3 regions of the Streptomyces sp. R41 genome follow, and region 2 is predicted to be linked to each of the others. Evidence: riboswitches for the same ligand, from Rfam matches in the RefSeq annotation. Region 2 holds a riboswitch; each other region holds the start of a gene.
What was found. A riboswitch is a leader RNA that binds a small molecule or an ion and turns the genes downstream of it on or off. The one in region 2 is predicted to bind S-adenosylmethionine.

Region 1: another riboswitch for S-adenosylmethionine. It lies ahead of AB5J53_RS14435 (aminotransferase class V-fold PLP-dependent enzyme); the one in region 2 lies ahead of AB5J53_RS39830 (amino acid ABC transporter permease).
Region 3: another riboswitch for S-adenosylmethionine. It lies ahead of thrC (threonine synthase); the one in region 2 lies ahead of AB5J53_RS39830 (amino acid ABC transporter permease).

What each region holds. Positions count from the first base shown of each region.
Region 1 covers NZ_CP163443.1:3,081,078-3,085,278, forward strand. Annotated here, with positions in the region: gene AB5J53_RS14425 (rhomboid family intramembrane serine protease) at 1-301, shown strand, start outside; gene AB5J53_RS14430 (Lrp/AsnC family transcriptional regulator) at 344-625, shown strand; gene AB5J53_RS14435 (aminotransferase class V-fold PLP-dependent enzyme) at 775-2,136, opposite strand; SAM riboswitch class IV at 2,327-2,443, opposite strand; gene trpD (anthranilate phosphoribosyltransferase) at 2,683-3,747, opposite strand; gene AB5J53_RS14445 (cytochrome bc complex cytochrome b subunit) at 3,888-4,201, opposite strand, start outside.
Region 2 covers NZ_CP163443.1:8,783,163-8,787,363, reverse strand. Annotated here, with positions in the region: gene AB5J53_RS39835 (amino acid ABC transporter ATP-binding protein) at 1-749, opposite strand, end outside; gene AB5J53_RS39830 (amino acid ABC transporter permease) at 746-1,726, opposite strand; SAM riboswitch class IV at 2,060-2,168, opposite strand; SAM riboswitch class IV at 2,297-2,444, shown strand; gene AB5J53_RS39825 (putative leader peptide) at 2,481-2,546, shown strand; gene AB5J53_RS39820 (glutathione S-transferase C-terminal domain-containing protein) at 2,642-3,484, shown strand; gene AB5J53_RS39815 (DNA-3-methyladenine glycosylase) at 3,747-4,201, shown strand, end outside.
Region 3 covers NZ_CP163443.1:4,890,412-4,894,612, forward strand. Annotated here, with positions in the region: gene AB5J53_RS22355 (cold-shock protein) at 323-526, opposite strand; gene AB5J53_RS22360 (MoaD/ThiS family protein) at 976-1,251, opposite strand; gene thrC (threonine synthase) at 1,248-2,543, opposite strand; SAM riboswitch class I at 2,561-2,707, opposite strand; gene AB5J53_RS22370 (glucosyl-3-phosphoglycerate synthase) at 2,885-3,829, shown strand; gene AB5J53_RS22375 (trehalose-6-phosphate synthase) at 3,987-4,201, shown strand, end outside.

The sequences.
Region 1 (4,201 bases), 5.7 Mb from region 2:
CCTCGGCGCGTTCCTGTACCTGTTCCCCAAGGCCCGGGTGACCAGTCTCTTCCCGTTCCTCTTCTTCCTGCCGCTGCGCTTTCCCGCCTGGGTGGTGCTGCCGTTCTGGGTGACCCTGCAGTGGCTCGCGGCCGGCCGCGACACATCGGGCCCCGGGGTCGCCTATCTGGCCCACCTGGTGGGCTTCTCACTGGGGTTCGTCTTCGCGTGGGTCCGATTCGGCCGTACGACTGCTGTGTCTTCCCGGGGGCCAACCCCCGGACCCCCGGCAGAACAACCTGGCCAACTGGACCGCGAGTAGGGTGAGAGCCTCAGCAGCGGCACCCGAGGGAGAGAACCAACCGTGATCACCGCGATCGTCCTCATCAAGACCAGCGTGGACCGGATCCCCGAGATCGCCGAGTCGATCGCCGCGCTGGACAGTGTCAGCGAGGTCTTCTCCGTCACCGGTACGTACGACTTGATCGCCATGGTCCGGGTGAAGGAGCACGAAGACCTGGCGGACGTCATCCCCGGCCGCATCAGCAAGATCCCGGGCGTCGAGGCCACGGACACGCACGTGGCCTTCCGCACGTACTCCCAGCACGACCTGGAAGCGGCGTTCGCCATCGGCCTCGACGGCTAGTTCTTCGCCCCCGCCGCCCCAAACCCCGTTCGCGCAGTTCCCCGCGCCCCTAAAAGGGGCGCGGGGAACTGCGCAATCTTTTAGCGGGGGTCTGGGGGCGGCAGCCCCCAGGTACGGGACGGGCAGGGGCGGAGGGGGCGAAAAAACCCTCAGACGGCCGGGACGCAGCGGCCGTCCTCCGTGCGGTACTGCCACCGCGCACCGTCCCGGACCAGTTCCTTCACGGCGCGCACGAAGCGCTCCACGTGCTCGTCGGGCGTCCCCGCCCCGAAGCTCACCCGGATGGCGTTGAGGGACTTCTCGCCCGGCGCGGCCTCGGGCGCACCGCACTCGCCCTGGGCCTGCGGATCGCTGCCGAGGAGCGTGCGCACCAGCGGGTGGGCGCAGAAGAGCCCGTCGCGGACACCGATGCCGTACTCGGCGGAGAGCGCGGCGGCGAAGTGCGAGCTGTTCCACCCCTCGACGACGAAGGAGATGACCCCGACGCGCGGGGCGTCGTCGCCGAAGAGGGAGAGGACACGCACCTCGGGCACCTCCGCGAGCCCCGCGCGGACCGTGTCGATCAGGTGCCGCTCCCGGGCGACCAGCGTGTCGAACCCGGCCTCGCTCAGCGCCTTGCAGGCCGAGGCGATCGAGTAGGCACCGATGACGTTCGGGGACCCGGCCTCATGACGGGCGGCCGTCTCGTGCCACTCCACGTCCACTCCCCCGTCCTCCCGCCGCGACACCTTGCGGCTGGCCCCGCCACCCGCGAGGTACGGCTCGGCCTCGCGCAGCCAGTCGGAGCGGCCGGCGAGGACGCCGGACCCGAAGGGCGCGTACAGCTTGTGACCGGAGAAGGCGACCCAGTCGACGTCCAGGTCACGGACGGACACCGGGTGGTGCGGGGCCAGCTGCGCGGCGTCGAGGACGATACGGGCGCCGTGTGCATGGGCGGCGGCGGCGAGCTCACGCACCGGCCACAGCTCGCCGGTGACGTTGGACGCGCCGGTGACGCAGACGAGGGCCGGGCCGTAGGGGTCGCGATCGGCTAGCGCGCGCTCCAGGGTCGCGACCGCCTCGTCGGGCGTGCGCGGGGCGTTCAGGTACGTCACCCGGGCGTCCCGCCAGGGCAGCAGCGAGGCGTGGTGCTCGGTCTCGAAGACGAAGACCTGGCAGTCAGCCGGAAGCGTGGCGGCGAGCAGGTTGAGCGAGTCGGTGGTGGAGCGGGTGAAGACGACCTGGTCGCCGTCCCGGCAGTCGAGGAACTCGGCGACGGCCTTGCGGGCGTTCTCGAAAAGGTCGGTGGACAGCTGCGAGAGGTAGCCGGCGCCGCGGTGGACGCTGCCGTAGTACGGGGCGTACGCGGCCACGTCGTCCCACACCCGCTGCAGGGCCGGGGCGCTGGCGGCGTAGTCGAGGGCGGCGTAGGTGACCTCGCCACCGGTGACGAGCGGGACGGTGACATCCCTGCCCAGAACGGGCAGCGGGGCACAAACGGTCTGGTCGGCGACAGTGGTGGAGACAGACATGGCGAGCTCCTGTGAGAGGCGCGGGGAATCACCACGCGAGCGGGTACACGGGGGTACGGCTCAGCGCGGGAAAGGGTGAAAAGGGGTATGCGGAGGCGGGGCTCTACGCCCTATCGCATTCGCTTGCTCACAGAAGGCTCCCTCGAACGACCAGGACCCCTGGGCTGTGTCCACTCAAAAGAGGGCGAGGGGTCCGCGCTTGCCGTAGACCTCGCTGCCTACGGCCTGGTCTTCACCCGGGGCACCCCGCCACGGACGGAGGGTTGCCGGACAGTCGGCCGGGGCCTCATGACTGTCGCTCATGACCTGGTACAGCATCCTGCCACACGATCTTCGGCTCGCAACCCCCGTGTCCGGATACCGGGACGCCGGGCGGCCTCTTGGGGGTTTCTTCGCCCCCTCCGCCCCTGCCCTCCCCCACTCTCGGCTTCGCTCGAGCGGGGGGACCCCCATCGTTCCCGGGGGCTGCGCCCCCAGACCCCCGCTAAAAGATTGCGCAGTTCCCCGCGCCCCTTAAAGGGCGCGGGGAACCGGCGGTCACGCCCGCTACGCGTTGCTGGCCGCCACCCACCGGTCGAGGGTCTTCTTCGCGGCCCCCGAGTCGATGGCGTGCGCCGCCTTCTCCATGCCGGCGCGGAGCTGGTCCGCGAGCGGCCCCTCGCCCGGCGACAGGGCCACGAGCGCCGCCGCCGCGTTGAGCAGCACCGCGTCCCGTACGGGCCCGGTCTCGCCGTTCAGGAGGCGACGGGCGACGTCCGCGTTGTACGACGCGTCGGCGCCGCGCAGGGCCTCCACCGGGACGAGCTCGATGCCGACGTCGCGCGGGTCGAAGCGCTCCTCGGTCACCTTGCCGTCGCGGACGACCCAGACCCTGGAGGTCGACGTGGTGGTCAGTTCGTCGAGGCCGTCGTCGCCGCGGAAGACCAGCGAGGAGTTGCCGCGCTCGGCGAAGACACCCGCCACGATGGGCGCCATGCGCGGATCCGCGACACCCACCGCCTGCGCCCTCACCCGCGCGGGGTTCGTCAGCGGACCGAGGACATTGAACGTCGTCCGGATCCCCAACTGCCCGCGCGCCGCCGCCACATGACGCAGCGCCGGATGGAACTTCACCGCGAAGCAGAAGGTGATCCCGGCCTCCTCGGCCACCTCGACGACCCGCTTCAGGGACAGCTCGAGGTTGACGCCGAGCTTCTCCAGGACGTCCGAGGAGCCGGACGCCGAGGACGCCGCCCGGTTGCCGTGCTTGACGACCTTGGCGCCGGTCCCGGCGACCACGATCGCCGACATGGTGGAGATGTTGACGGTCTTGGCACCGTCGCCGCCCGTACCGACGATGTCGACGGTCGGCCCCGGCACCTCGATCACATTCGCGTGCTCGTACATCGTCCGGACGAGCCCGGTGATCTCCTCGACGGTCTCGCCCTTGGCCCGCAGCGCCACCACGAACCCGGCGATCTGCGCGTCGGTCGCCTCGCCGCGCAGGATGCGGTCCATCGCCCAGGCGGTGTCGTCCGCGCTCTGGTCACGTCCGTCGAGGAGGCCGTTCAGTACCACGGGCCAGGAACGGCCCGCCGCGATGTCGCCTCCAGCGGGGTTCACAGCGCTCATAAGCCGCTCCTGGGTCCGTCCCGGAAAGGGACTCCTGTAGATGGGACCACCCTATCCAGCCGGAGGGACGGCAAAGAGCCCCCGTCCAGGCAATGGACGGGGGCTCTTGCCGTGGCGATCAGTACAGATCGGTCAGCAGATCAGTGGTGGCCGTGGCCGCTCGTGATCTCCTTGTACTCCTCGACCGTGGGCTTGGGGATCTGGTTGTTGTCCCCGTAGTAGCCCTTGCTGAGCTTGGCGCGCAGCCTCTGCGTGCCCTTGACCTTGCGCTCGACACCGTTCTCGTCGACCGTCGGGCCGATCTCGGCCGGCTTGTACTGCTCGTGCGCGGTGAGGGTGTGCAGCGCGTCCTGGCTGAGCGGCTCGTGCACCTCGATGAACTCACCGTGCGGCAGGCGCTTGATGATGCCCGACTCGCGGCCGTGCAGCACCTTGTCCCGGTCGCGGCGCTGGA
Region 2 (4,201 bases):
CGCGGGTGGTCCAACACCTGGGCGGGCGGGCCCTGTTCGAGGACGCGGCCACCGTCGATGAAGACGATCCGGTCGGCGACCTCGCGGGCGAAGCCGATCTCGTGCGTGACGACGACGAGGGTGGTGCCGCTGGTCGCCAGGTCCTTGATGACGGCCAGGACCTCGCCGACGAGTTCGGGGTCGAGCGCCGAGGTGGGCTCGTCGAACAGGATGATCCCCGGGCGCAGGGCGAGGGCGCGGGCGATGGCCACGCGCTGCTGCTGGCCGCCGGACAGCTGGCGCGGGTAGGCGCCGGACTTCTCTCCCAGGCCCACCCGGCCGAGCAGTTCCCGTGCCAGCTCCCGGGCCTCGGGCTTGGTCAGCTTCCCGGTGGCCACGGGTGCGGCGGCCACGTTGTCGAGGACGGTGAGATGCGGGAAGAGGTTGAAGTTCTGGAAGACGAAGCCGATGCGGCTGCGCTGGGTCAGGATGGCGCGTTCGCTGAGTTCCTTCAGACGCTCGCCATGCCGTCGTACGCCGATCAACTCGCCATTGACGCTGACGTATCCGACCTCGGGCTTCTCCAGGTGGTTGATCACCCGCAACAGCGTCGACTTGCCGGAGCCGGAGGGACCGAGGATGACGGTGACCTCGCCGGGCCGCACGGTCAGGTCGACCCCGTCGAGCACCCGGTGGGCGCCGTACCACTTGTGCACGTCATGGACCTCAAGGGCGGCGGGACGCGCGTCGAGGGTCTGGGCGGTGGTCATACGGCGGCCTCCTTGCGCAGCCGGGCCCGCAGATCACTCAGGCCGGTTCGCACCTTCTGCAGCGGTGTCGGCGGCAGGGTGCGCGTCGCGCCCCGGGCGAAGTACCGCTCGACGTAGAACTGGACGACGGACACGGCACTCGTGAGGATCAGGTACCAGACGGTGGCGACCAGCAGCAGCGGCACGATGTCGCCGGGGTAGGTGCTGCCCATCGTCTGCACCGAGCCGAACAGGTCGAGCAGCGACACGTAGAACACCAGGGACGTGCCCTTGATCAGGCCGATCAGCTGGTTGACGTAGTTCGGGGTGATGGACCTGAGCGCCTGCGGGAAGACGATCCGGGTGAACTGGTACGTCTTCGGCAGGCCGAGCGCGGCAGCCGCCTCGTGCTGGCCCTGGTCGACGGAGAGGATTCCGCCGCGGACGACCTCGGACGCGTACGCCGCCTCGTTGAGACTCAGGCCGATGACGGCGACCGCCATGTCGGTGGCGAGCCGCGACTCGTCGAAGGTGACGAAGGCCGGCCCGAACGGCACACCGAGGCTCAACGTCTTGTAGAGGGCGCTGAAGTTGTAGAGGAAGATCAGGACGACGATCAGCGGTACGGAGCGGAACAGCCACGTGTACACCCAGCTCACCGCGCGCAGCACCGGGCTCCCGGAGAGCCTGGCGAGGGCGAGCAGGACCCCACCGAGCAACCCCAACACCGCACTGAGCGCGGCCACTTCGAGGGTGATGACGAGGCCGTCGAGGATGGTGGGGCGCAGGAACCAGTAGCGGAAGCGGTCCCACTGGTAGAAGGGGTTCGTGGCCAGGCCGTGGATGATCTGGGCGACCACGACCAGGACGACGGCTGTGGCGATCCAGCGGCCCGGCCTGCGCAGCGGCAGCACGCGCTGGGCTGTGAGCGGCTTCGCCGGGGATTCTGCGGGCGGTGCCTCGGCCAGGGACACGGCGGCGCCAGGGGGTTGACTCATGAGGGCTCCAGCGGGGAGGGACACCCCGGGCGCGGCGTACGCGACGGCACCGCAGCACAACGGGGACGGCTGCGGATGTCGAAGAACGGGAGGACGCCGGTACCGGGGGCTGGTTTGGCAGAGGGCACACCGCGGCGGCGGTGCGCGTCAGAGATTCAGAACGCCGTCAGCCTTGACAGCGGGCACAGCCCGAAGCGGTACACAGGGCGCTGTTGACGCGGAGCAGATCGACGCAGCGGTTCGCGCACAGCAGTACGCAGCCGCGGGGCCGCCGTGCGGCCTTCCTCGACGCTACGTCCATCGCCGTCTCCGTCACTGTTCCCGCCCGTGGGCGGCTCGCGCTTACCGAAAGTCTTCCGGTCCGGTCGTCACCTGGGGCACCCCACCGCGTCGCGAGGGTTGCCGGCCAGCGAGCCAGGGCTTTTCGCTGACGCTCATGACCGATCTGCGGCGTAAGTTAGGCACGCGCGGAATCCAATGTCAACGTGTTCCGGCCCGAATGACCACGTGGTGAGACCGGGTAGAGGCCTTCTTGACGGCTTCGTACGGCGCACTGACACTGGCGAGGACGGTCACGATTGTCAGCGCCTCATGACACGGACTTTCCCGTGCGACGAGGTTCATCGGCCCCGGCCCGCTGACAGGCAACCCTTCCACCGCGACGGGGTGCCCCGGGTGACGACCGGGTCCCGCCGGTGCGGCGGGGCAAGCGTGGTCTCGCAACTCGCGGGCCCTGGAGGCGGGACCGGTGGGAATGCCCAGGAACTACCTGACGAGACGCCTGCACATCGACTTGTTGCGGGTCTCCAGCGCGTACTAGTCCGGCCGCTCCGAGCCGGTACGCAAGCGCAGTCACTCCGTTCCGCCGCTGCCGCCCAACAGGCGGCCAGGGCTTCGTCGTTCCCATGGAGAGTCATGCCCAAGACAGTTTCGCGCGCCTCGAACACAGGCGGCTCAGGCACGTGCGCCACGAGCGCAGCCACGTCCAACGCATACGCCGCAGACGCAGGCACCTCGGGCGAGTGCGCCTCGACCTCGCGCATTCCGGGCCCAGTTGCGTCCCCTGCGAGTAGTCGCCCCGCCGGACCGTCCAAGTCCCCTCGGCCGCACGGCATCCGCAGCCGTATCGGTGTCGGTGCCGCCGGTGGCTTCTACCCGGCGCCGCACCGCTATCAGCTGTACCTGTCCGAGGGCTGTCCGCGCTCGCTGCGCCTTTCGATCACCCTCGATCTGCTCGGCCTCAAGGATTCCGTCGCCACCACGATCCTGACGCTCCCCGCCGAGACACCCGAAGCCTTCGCCTCGCTCCGCAGTGCCTACGAGGCCACCTGGCACCACTACGAGGGACCGCTGACCGCGCCCGCACTGTGCGACCGCTGGAGCGGACGTATCGTCAGCAATCACACCCCCGACATCCTTCGCGACCTCGCGGGCCTGCTGACCTGCCACGACGGAGCATGCGTCCCCGTGCTGCACCCGCCGGCCCTCGCCGCCGACATCGACGCCTTGCGCGAACTCCTCGACCGCGACGCCACCTCGGCCGCACGGCCGGAAGCCCTGTCGGCGACGCTGGATCTGTTGGACCGTCAACTGTCCATTCACACCTATGTATTGGGCGACGAACTGACAGCCGCGGACGTGGACCTCTGGGTGGCGCTCACGCACCTCGACACGGCAGACCCCCTCTCCCGGCACAGCCACCTTCGCGCCTACGTGCGCCGCCTCGACGAGCATCCCGCCTTCCACGGCGCCCAGTAGGCGACGGTCGGGCAGTCCCGGAGCGGGAGAGACTCTCCGGCTTGGTCGGCGGCGGATGCCGCCATCGGTCATCCGACCGATGGCGGCGAGCGGCTGGATGTCACCCAACCCGGGATCGGGCGACCGCTCGGCGTCGCTCGCGAAAATACTTGACGGAATCTGTCAGGTATTGAGCCCAAGGTGGTGTGCACAGACAGTGCACCGGCGCCCGGCGCCTCTTGGTCCGTCCGCGCGTGCCGGTGTCCCGAGCGGGAGGTCGGTCATGGCACAGCACGCGGTCGAATTCGAGGTGGCCGGTCCGTGGTCGCTGGACGCGAGCCGGGAGTTCTGGGAGGAGTTCGCGCCGCTGGCGCCGGCCTCGGCGGCGGATTCCCTGCTGGGGAGCGACGGGGCGCTGCGCACGGTCTTCCACGCCGACGCCGACTGGCGGCGCGTCGCCGCGGAGATCACCCAGGACGGCACCACGGCCCGGGTCGTGGTGGCCGGCGACGGCGATCTGGACGCCGCCGCCGAGCAGGTGCGCCGCTTCCTGTCCCTGGACGTCGACGCCCGGGGCTGGCCTGCGGTCGCCGAGCGCGACCCCGTGATCGCCGAGGTCCAGACCCGGTGGCCGGGCCTGCGCCCGTGCGGCTTCCACTCGCCGTACGAGGCGGCCACCTGGGCGGTGCTGACCCAGCGCACAGGGATGACCTCGGCCCGGCGCATGCGCGACGACCT
Region 3 (4,201 bases), 3.9 Mb from region 2:
TCACTGGCCCGATCCAAGTTCTGTCACTCTCACTGGGAGAGTGCTAACGCCAATGATTAGCACTCGACCCCGTCGAGTGCAAGGTGCGCTCGCGCAGCGAGCTCGTTGAGGGGTGATGGTCGGGCGACGGGCGGGCGCAAGCGCCTCTCACGAACGGGGGCGGGCCCGGCGGGTGGTTCGGGGGGCGCGAACGGGAGCGGGTCCGGCGGGGGGTTCGGGGGGGCGCGAACCGGAGCGGGCTCGGGAACGCACGAGGGGCCCGCACCCCTGGTGGGATGCGGGCCCCTCGGCGTGAGTGCGTCGGTGGCCGTTCGCGCCGGGATCAGACGGCGAGCTTGACCATGTCCGCCTGCGGACCCTTCTGGCCCTGCGAGATCTCGAACTCCACTCGCTGACCCTCTTCAAGGGTGCGGTAGCCGTCCATCTGAATCGCGCTGTAGTGCACGAAGACGTCCGCACCACCGTCGACCGCGATGAAGCCGTACCCCTTCTCCGCGTTGAACCACTTGACGGTGCCCTGAGCCATGCCTAACTCCCCTATTACTGGCCCTTGCACAGATCCACACTTCGCGGATCCGGGTCAGACCTCACCCCCCAACGGTTGGGGGTGTGCGCCGGAACGCGTCGACCGCGGCTGAATGTATCTGTCCAACTGCCGTCTGCAACAGGTCAATCGGACGAGAATTCTGGGCACGGCCGATCGGGAATATGCGGAGAATTTGCGCAGATTCAGGGCAAGTCGGGCCCCATAAATGCCATAAACGGCTCAAAAAGGCGGGGCACTTTGGCTACTTCTTGTCGGGTGTCGCGCAGATACTCATATGCGTCCGGCATGAAAGGCGAAGCAGCTTCCCCAACTGTACCGCGCTCAACCATGCAGAATTGCCCCCTCCGTTTCTCTCACGGAGGGGGCAATTCGATGAACTCTTAGTGATGAGCGTTACCTACGGTAACAATCTCACCCTGGGTGATGGATCAGCCGCCGGCGACGGCCGGGATGATCGACACGCCCGCGCCGTCAGGCGTCGCCGTCTCCAGGCCCTGCTCGAACCGCACGTCGTCGTCGTTGACGTACACGTTGACGAAGCGGCGCAGCTTGCCCTGGTCGTCCAGAACGCGCGCGGAGATACCCGTGTGGTTCTTCTCCAGGTCGGCGATGACCTCGGCGAGGGTCCCGCCCTCGGCCGTCACCTCGGCCTGTCCGCCGGTGTAGGTGCGCAGGATGGTGGGGATGCGGACGTTGACGCTCATGATGCGAGGCCAGCCTCTCGGAAGGAGTCCAGGTTCGGGCGGATGGTCGCGGTCAGGCCGGTGCCGGCCACCGCGTCCAGGGTCTTGAGGCCGTCGCCGGTGTTGAGGACGACCGTGGTCAGGGTCGGGTCGAGGAGGCCGTTCTCGATCAGCTTCTTCGTGACGCCGAGGGTCACACCGCCCGCCGTCTCGGCGAAGATGCCCTCCGTGCGCGCGAGGAGCTTGATCGCGTCGACGACCTGCTCGTCGTTGACATCCTCCACCGCACCGCCCGTGCGGCGCGCGATGTCGAGCACGTACGGCCCGTCGGCCGGGTTGCCGATGGCGAGCGACTTGGCGATGGTGTTCGGCTTCTGCGGCCGTACGACGTCGTGTCCGGCCTTGTAGGCGACGGAGACCGGCGAGCAGCCCTCGGCCTGGGCGCCGAAGATCTTGTACGGCTTGTCCTCGACGAGGCCGAGCTTGATCAGCTCCTGCAGACCCTTGTCGACCTTCGTGAGCTGGGAGCCGGAGGCGATCGGGACGACCAGCTGGTCCGGGAGCCGCCAGCCGAGCTGCTCGCAGATCTCGTACGCGAGGGTCTTCGAGCCCTCCGCGTAGTACGGCCGCAGGTTGACGTTGACGAAGCCCCAGCCCTCGCCGGCCGGGTCGCCGATCAGCTCGGAGCAGAAGCGGTTCACGTCGTCGTAGTTGCCCTCGATGCCGACGAGCTCGCCGCCGTAGATGGCGGCCATGACGACCTTGCCCTGCTCCAGGTCGTGCGGGATGAACACGCAGGAGCGGAAGCCGGCGCGGGCGGCGGCAGCACCGACGGCGCCGGCCAGGTTGCCGGTGGAGGAGCAGGAGAGGGTGGTGAAGTTGAAGGCGCGAGCGGCCTCGATGGCCTGGGCGACCACGCGGTCCTTGAAGGAGTGCGTCGGGTTGCCGGAGTCGTCCTTGACGAAGAGCTTGCCGGCGTCGACGCCGAGCTCGCGCGCCAGGTTGTCGGCCTTGACGAGCTTGGTCCAGCCGGGGTTGATATTCGGCTTGTCGGCGACGTCCGCGGGGACGGGCAGGAGGGGCGCGTAGCGCCAGATGTTCGCGGGGCCCGCTTCGATGCGCTTGCGGAGTTCCTCGGTGTCGTAGGCCGAGAAGTCGTACGCGATCTCCAGCGGGCCGAAACACTCCTCGCAGGCGAAGACCGGGCCGAGCGGGACGCGGTGCCCGCACTCGCGGCAGGAAAGCGCGGCGGCGGGGCCGAGGTCAACGGCGTCTACGGTGTTCGTGGTGCTTGCAACAGTCTGCGCAGCCATGGAGGCGAGGCCCTTTCTCCTCATCTTCCTCACGACGCACTTCGCCGTGAGACGGATTTGGCACCTTCCCTAGCCGGGAGCCTCGCCACGTCAACGTGACAAGACCGGCTGGAGGGTTGCCGGGGCTTCAACGGGCCGTATCCCTCTGCCCCTCTGGATGAGCGGTATTCGGTTGTTGAACTATCGATCACCATGCGCGCCGATGATCTACGCAATGCGATGGTCATCCGCGTTGTTCAAGACTGTAACCGAAGGCCAGGACAGTTGAGATAGTCGTCCGAACCGCGAGATGGATCACACCGTGAGACACCGGGTGATCAGACAGTGAGGAGCCGCAGACTGTGCTGAAGGAAGTTGAGCGCTGGCTGAGCACACGCTCCTGGTCCGTGACCGATCGCCCGCTCCACCAACTCATGGCCGCCAAACGCACCACAGGGTCGACGGTCAGTGTCGTACTGCCCGCTCTCAACGAGGAGGAGACCGTCGGCGAGATCGTCGCGATCATCCGCCACGATCTGATGCAGCAGGTGCCCCTCGTCGACGAGATCGTCGTCGTCGACTCGGGCTCGACGGACCGCACCTCCGAGGTGGCAGCCGCCGCGGGGGCGAGAGTCGTGCACCGCGACGAGATCCTGCCGCGCATCCCGACCGTGCCCGGCAAGGGCGAGGTCCTGTGGCGGTCGCTGCTCGTGACGAGCGGGGACATCGTCTGCTTCATCGACGCGGACCTCAAGGAGTTCTCGTCCGACTTCGTCTCCGGGATCGTGGGCCCGCTGCTCACCGAACCCGGCGTGGACCTGGTCAAGGCGATGTACGACCGCCCGCTGGGCCAGGCGGCCGGCCAGGGCGGCCGCGTCACCGAGCTGATGGCCCGCCCCCTGCTGAACATGCACTGGCCGCAGCTCGCGGGCTTCGTCCAGCCGCTCGGCGGCGAGTACGCGGCCCGCCGCTCCCTGCTCGAACAGCTGCCGTTCCCCGTCGGGTACGGCGTCGAGCTGGGCATGCTCGTCGATGCCCTGCACCTGGTGGGCCTGGACGCCTTGGCCCAGGTCGACGTGGGCGTGCGCAAGCACCGCCACCAGGACGGACAGGCGCTGGGCCGCATGGCCGCGGCGATCTACCGCACGGCCCAGCTGCGCCTGGCCCGCGGCCACATGATCCGCCCGTCACTCACACAGTTCGAGCGGGGTGAGGACGGCTTCGAGCCGCGCACACACTCCGTTGACACGGAGGAACGCCCGCCGATGTCCGAAATCACCGAGTACGTGAAACGAAGGGCCGCCTAGCCCCGCGCCCTTCAGGGGCGCGGGGCTGTGAACTGTGACATATGCGGCTCCGCCACCTGGGCGCGACCAGCCCCCACCGGCCGGCAGATCGCATACGACCCCGCAGACGGCCGACGGGAACGTTTGAGCGTTTCGACCGAGGGCTAGGTTTCGTGTCATGGCTTCAACGCACGGTGCCCACCGGATCCTGGTCGCCTCCAACCGCGGCCCGGTCACCTACGAGGTGCGCGAGGACGGCTCGCTGCACGCCAAGCGCGGTGGCGGCGGGCTGGTCTCGGGCCTGTCGGCGATCGGGCCGGACGCGGGCGCCCTGTGGGTGTGCTCGGCGCTCGGCGACGGGGACCGCGAGGCGGTGCGGCGCGGGGTCGGCGA